Linked DNA regions of Endozoicomonas sp. GU-1. The protein of the gene in region 1 interacts with the protein of each later gene in a pairwise test. Links are inferred from orthologs where the notes say so. Each region holds a gene or a part of one and is shown in the gene's direction. Other genes may lie near its edges. The genes, in order: ligA and leuS.

Region 1 (3,260 bases):
ATTGTGATCAATGTGCTGGCCAAAGGCGGCGGTGTTTTTGCCGGTGACCAGCTGATGCAGTCCATGCTGGCATCCGGCATGCGCTTTGGTGATATGTCGATCTTCCATCGATATACCAATGCCGATGATACCGGAAAAATTCTGTTCAGCATGGCCAACGGCGTAAAGCCGGGTACCTTTACCATTGATAATCTGGAAGCCACCGAGACACCGGCCCTGAGTCTGTTTATGAGTCTGCCTGGGCCGGAAAAACCCATGCAGGCCTTTGCCCTGATGGAAGAGACGGCCCGTCGTCTTGCCCTTGATCTGGGCGGTGAGCTGAAAGATGAGCAGTTCAGCGTGATGACTCAGCAGACCCTTGAACACTGTCGTCAGCGTATTCGTGAATATGAGCGCAAGCAGCTGGCGAAACAGCCGGTGCATTGATATTCCTGCTGGCCCGGCCATTGCCATCTAATTTTTTCTTCAGCGGGTTCTCAGGCAGAGAACCCGCTGGCCTTTGATAATTCCATGAGCATGACTTCTTCAGATATCCCATCGGTTCCTTCCCTTGAGCTTGCAGAGCAAGAGATACTTCAGCTGCGTCAGCAAATCAGCGAGCACAACCATCGTTACTATGTCCTGGATGAGCCGGAAATTCCCGACAGTGAATACGATAAGCTGTTTATCCGCCTGAAATCCCTTGAAGCTGCATACCCACAGCTGATAACTGAAGATTCTCCCACCCGGCGGGTCGGTGGCACGCCTCTGAAAGCGTTTGGTCAGGTTCGCCATGAACTGGCCATGCTCTCCCTGGATAACGCTTTTGATGCGGAAGATCAGGCGGACTTTAATCGTCGGGTTAAAGAGCGGCTGGGCACCACTGAAGACATTGAATACGCCTGCGAACCCAAGCTGGATGGTATCGCTGTCAGCCTGTTATACGAAGATGGTCTTCTGGTCAGGGCAGCTACCCGTGGCGATGGCACTACCGGGGAAGATATTACCCAGAACATTCGTACGATTGAATCAATCCCACTCAAGTTGATGGGCGATGGCTGGCCTCGACGCCTTGAAGTTCGGGGCGAAGTGTATATGCCAAAGGCTGGCTTTGAACAGTTGAACCGGCGGGCCAGTGCCAAAGGTGAGAAGACCTTTGTTAACCCGAGAAATGCAGCGGCTGGCAGTTTGCGCCAGCTGGATTCGCGGATAACGGCTAAACGACCATTGACGATCTATTGCTACAGTGTTGGCGTTGTCGATGGCGGGGTTCTGCCAGAGACCCACAGTGAGATACTTGCCTGTCTGAAACAATGGGGCCTACGAGTTAGCCCCGAACTGCAGGTGGTCAAAGGTGTCCAGGCCTGTGAAGACTACTATCAAGCCATGGCTGAGAAACGTCAGGGGCTGCCTTACGAGATTGACGGTATTGTTTATAAAGTGAATGCCATTGCCCGGCAGCAGGCTCTGGGGTTTGTGGCCCGGGCACCGCGCTGGGCCATCGCCCGTAAGTTCCCGGCACAGGAAGCGATCACGACTCTTAAGGATGTGGAGTTTCAGGTTGGCAGAACCGGTGCTATCACTCCGGTTGCCCGTTTGCAGCCGGTGTTTGTGGGCGGGGTGACGGTCAGTAATGCGACCTTGCACAATATGGATGAAATTGCCCGGCTGGATATCAAAATAGGCGACAGTGTCGTTATCCTCCGGGCGGGTGATGTTATTCCCAAGGTGAACCGGGTTATCCACTCCATGCGTCCTGATGATGTTCGGGATATCACCTTTCCCGATCGCTGCCCGGTATGCGACTCTGAGCTGGAACGTGAAGAAGCCATCCTGCGCTGTTCTGGCGGACTGTTCTGTTCAGCCCAGCGCAAAGAGGCTATCAAGCACTTTGCTTCTCGCAAGGCGATGGATATTGATGGTCTTGGGGATAAACTGGTTGAGCAGCTGGTTGATCGTCAATTGATTGCAACGGTGGCAGACCTGTTCAGTCTCAATGCCCCGGAGGTTTCCGGCCTTGAACGTATGGGGAAAAAGTCGGCCGAGAACTTGATTAATGCGCTTGATCAGTCCAGAAAAACCACGCTTCCCCGTTTTATCTACTCACTGGGCATTCGCGAAGTGGGTGAGGCAACCGCACAGGGGCTGGCAGGTCACTACCGTGATTTGCATAAATTGATGGCCGCTTCGGTGGAAGACTTACAAACCGTGGATGATGTTGGCCCTGTGGTTGCTGGTCATATTGAGAAGTTTTTCCGTCAGGAACACAACCGCGAAGTGATTGATGCACTCCTGGCGAAAGGTGTTGCATGGGAAACGGAATCGCCAGTTGTAGAAGGGGGCGATCAACCCCTTGCAGGTGAAACCTGGGTGTTAACCGGGACATTAAACACAATGACCCGCGACGAAGGTAAGGCCATCCTGCAAAAACTGGGTGCCAAGGTGACTGGCTCAGTTTCAGCAAAAACATCAGCCTTGCTGGCCGGTGACAAGGCCGGTTCAAAACTGGCCAAGGCAGAGAAGCTGGGAGTGCGTGTCGTCACTGAGGATGACTTTATGCAGATGAGGCAGGCCTGGGGTGAGTAGTGCCTGAGGCAAATTGATTCGAGCTGAACCACAGAGGTTGTAAACACTCCTGGAAAACTGAGCTGATGAAGCAAGCTAAAGGTTCTCTTTTCTCAGTGCTCCTGGTGGTCTCTGTGGTTGAGCATTGGAGGATGGCGGCTGAATGTCAAACCTGAGTCGAAAGCTGTTTATTTTGATCCTGTCTGCCGTGCTGGCAGGTTGTGCCAGTAAGGCACCACCCGAGAAACCCCACAACCTTTGCAGTGTCTTCAAGGAAAAACGCGGCTGGTATAAAGATGCAAAAAAAGCCAATCGGCGCTGGGGCACCCCTATCCAGATCATGATGGCCATTATGTATCAGGAATCATCTTACCGGCACGATGCCCAGCCGCCACGGCCATGGTTCCTTTTCATTCCATTACCCCGTAACTCTTCCGCTTATGGCTACCCGCAGGCACAGGATGGCACCTGGGAGCAATATGTCAGCGAAGCCGGAGGTTTCTTCCCCAGTCGCGAAGACTTTGGTGACGCGATTGACTTTATCGGCTGGTATACCCACAAGTCACGCAAGCTGAATGGTACTTCACTCTGGTCCGCTGATCAGCAGTACCTGAATTACCATGAAGGCTGGTACGGTTACCGCAAGGGAACCCATACGAAAAAGAAATGGTTGTTAAGTACCGCCAGCACAGTAAAGCGCAGGGCCAGTAACTATG
Region 2 (3,477 bases), 3.1 Mb from region 1 along the record:
CCCGCCCAGCAGTACCAGCCCTGCGGCAAAGGCATTCAGTTTCAGACCGCTGCTTTTCAGCGATGAAAAGAAACCCGGCCCCACCTGAATCCCGATGGTGTAAACAAACAGAATCAGGCCAAACTCCTTGATGTACTCCAGTGTGTGGCTGTCCAGATGGATATCCATCTGATAGACAAAGTGCCCCACCAGAATACCCCCGAACAGCACGCCACCTATGCCCATACCGACGCCACGGATGCGCCAGTTACCTATCCACAGGCCCAGCACGGCCACCAGCGACAGGATCGATATGGATATCGCGATATCGCTCATTATGTTTTCCAGAAAGTGAGAATGAATGATGAAGATTAAAAAAGGATCGCCACCTTACCAAACACTGACAGTCAGGCCGGATGATATAGATCAATACGAGACAATCTGTGTGGATAAATCATCAGGAAAAGTGCAGTTGCGCAGGCAGTGTTGTATCCTTGCGGGTTATTAGTTTCCCTGACTCTTTGATTGGTTTTCCACAAAGCTTTCCTCACCGGACTGCTTTCAGGAAAGCATCAAAGCGATCCTTTACATTAAGCCCGTTGAGCGATGATGGAAGAGCATTACCAACCGCATCAGATTGAGAGCGAAGCCCAGAAATTCTGGGAAGACAATGACAGCTTTGCTGTCACCGAAGGCACTTCACAAGAGAAGGGCAAAGAAAAGTACTACTGCCTCTCCATGTTCCCCTACCCCAGTGGCCGACTGCACATGGGGCACGTTCGTAACTACACCATTGGTGATGTGATTTCACGCTACCAGCGTATGCGCGGCAAGAATGTCCTGCAACCGATGGGCTGGGATGCCTTTGGCCTGCCTGCCGAAAATGCCGCCATCAAAAACAAGACGGCACCAGCCCCCTGGACCTACGAAAACATTGATTACATGAAAGGCCAGCTCAAGCGCCTGGGCTTCGGCTATGACTGGAACCGTGAGCTGGCAACCTGTAAGCCGGATTACTACAAATGGGAGCAGTGGTTCTTTACCCAGCTCTACGAAAAAGGCCTGGTATACAAAAAAATGGCCACCGTTAACTGGTGTCCAAACGACGCCACCGTACTGGCTAACGAGCAGGTTGAAGATGGTCGCTGCTGGCGTTGTGATACGGTCGTTGAACGTAAAGAACTGCCTCAGTGGTTTGTCAGAATCACCGCCTACGCCGATGAACTGCTGGCCGACCTCGATAAACTCGAGCACTGGCCAGAACAGGTCAAGGCCATGCAGCGCAACTGGATTGGCCGCTCCGAAGGCGTACAGATGACCTTCAAGGTTGCCAATGGGCCTGAAGGTGCCCCAGAGGAGTTCAAGGTTTACACCACCCGACCAGATACCCTGATGGGCGTGACCTACGTGGGCATTGCCTCAGAGCACCCATTGGCCAAAGCGGCAGCGGCCAATAACCCTGCCCTTGCCACCTTCATCCATGACTGCAAATCCAATGCCGTGACTGAAGCCGAAATGGCCACCATGGAAAAGGTCGGTGTCGATACCGGCATCCGGGCCATTCACCCAGTCACGGGGCGTGAATTACCCGTATGGGCGGCCAACTTTGTACTGATGGATTACGGTACCGGTGCAGTGATGGCCGTTCCCGGCCATGACCAGCGGGACTACGAGTTTGCCACCCGTTTTGGTCTGCCCATCGAACAGGTTATCGAGCCTGCCAATGGCGAAGCCATTGACCTTGGCGCAGCGGCTTTTACGGACAAGGGTAAGCTGGTGAACTCCGGTGAGTTTGACGGCCTGAGCTCAGAAGAGGCGTTCAATGCCATCGCCGACCGCCTGATTGCAGAAGGCAAAGGTGAGCGTCAGGTGAACTATCGCCTGCGCGACTGGGGTGTCAGCCGTCAGCGTTACTGGGGGGCACCAATTCCGATGCGCTACCTGGAAGACGGTACTGAGGTTCCTGTTCCTCTGGAAGATCTGCCGGTGCTGCTGCCAGAAGACGTGGAAATGGACGGGGTTCAGTCACCCATCAAAGCCGATCCCGAGTGGGCAAAAACCACCCACAACGGCCAGCCTGCCACCCGTGAGACTGATACCTTTGATACCTTCATGGAGTCCAGCTGGTACTACGCCCGCTACTGCTCGCCACAGTCTGATGACCAGATGCTGAACCCTGAGCAGGCCAACTACTGGCTGCCGGTGGATCAGTACATTGGTGGTATTGAACATGCAGTGATGCACCTGCTCTACTCCCGTTTCTATCACAAGCTGCTGCGTGATGCCGGCCTGGTCGACAGCGATGAGCCGTTCAAGCGCCTGCTCTGTCAGGGCATGGTACTGGCTGACACCTTCTACAAGCTTGATGAAAAAGGCGTCAAACAGTGGCTTGCCCCGACCGATGTCGACAGCGAGTTTGACGACAAAGGACGTCTGGTTAAGGCTACCCTGAAAGCGACAGGTGAAGTGGTTGAACATGCGGGCATGAGCAAGATGTCCAAATCGAAAAACAACGGTATCGACCCGCAGGACCTGATTGATCAGTACGGTGCCGACACGATCCGTCTATACACCATGTTCGCTGCGCCACCGGAGCAAACCCTGGAGTGGTCTGAAAGCGCTGTAGAAGGTGCCAACCGTTTCCTGCGTCGCTTCTGGAAGCAGGCCGCAGAGCATATTGCCGGTGGTGCTGTGGCCGCTCTTGATCTGAACGCCCTGACCAAAGAGCAAAAGGATCTGCGCCGTAAAGTGCATGAAACCATCAATAAGGTTTCTGATGACTGTGAGCGCCGCCTGACCTTCAATACCGCCATTGCCGCGATCATGGAGTTGAATAACGCCATCGCCAAGTTCCAGGTGAGCCATGCACAAAGTCAGGGCCGCGCCGTCATGCGCGAAGCCATTGAGGCTACCACGCTGATGCTGGCACCGATCGCACCTCATGCCATGCACAGTATCTGGCAGGCTCTGGGTCACTCTGAGCCGGTACTGGATGCTTCATGGCCGGTAGCTGACGAGGAAGCGCTGAAGAAAGAGGCCATCACCCTGGTGGTTCAGGTCAATGGTAAGGTGCGGGCAAAACTGGAAGTACCGGCAGGCCTCGATAAAGACGCCATTGAGAAGCTGGCCCTGGAGCATGAAAACGTCAGCAAGTTTACCGATGGCCTGACAGTCCGCAAGGTGATTGTGGTTCCCGGTAAACTGGTGAATATTGTTGCCAATTAATCGCAAGCTGATGACTACCCTACCGGTGCCAAGCTACTAATACTGATCTCAAGGTCTATCCCATACCCGCCCCGTTAGAAACGGGATGGGTATCAGGAAGGGGTTTTGTGATTATTAAGCAGATAACCAAATGAAATCCTGTTTTTTTGACTAAGTTGACAGACACTCTGGGCCTTACAAAGTATCTGTCCACTTAGCCAGAAATATACGATTCCATTTGCCCAACTACTTATCGACAGTTACTTTTAAGGCAAGCACGCGTTTTTCTGCAAT

The links.
Region 2: the proteins of ligA (region 1) and leuS interact in binary tests that used the Escherichia coli proteins (3 or more experiments, as listed by UniProt). The link is inferred for Endozoicomonas sp. GU-1 from one-to-one orthologs.

Annotation. Positions count from the first base shown.
Region 1 is NZ_CP114771.1:2,008,591-2,011,850, reverse strand. What follows is about bases 102-3,037. They hold ligA (NAD-dependent DNA ligase LigA), read left to right. Parts: upstream 102-510; coding sequence 511-2,565; downstream 2,566-3,037. Other genes in these bases: O3276_RS08040 (transglycosylase SLT domain-containing protein), read left to right, coding at 2,708-3,037; zipA (cell division protein ZipA), read left to right, coding at 102-426. Outside these bases: more of zipA, read left to right, coding at 1-101; more of O3276_RS08040, read left to right, coding at 3,038-3,260. UniProt on the Escherichia coli protein: DNA ligase that catalyzes the formation of phosphodiester linkages between 5'-phosphoryl and 3'-hydroxyl groups in double-stranded DNA using NAD as a coenzyme and as the energy source for the reaction.
Region 2 is NZ_CP114771.1:5,064,386-5,067,862, reverse strand. What follows is about bases 252-3,404. They hold leuS (leucine--tRNA ligase), read left to right. Parts: upstream 252-588; coding sequence 589-3,204; downstream 3,205-3,404. Other genes in these bases: O3276_RS21175 (putative transporter), read right to left, coding at 252-315. Outside these bases: more of O3276_RS21175, read right to left, coding at 1-251; O3276_RS21165 (hypothetical protein), read right to left, coding at 3,430-3,477.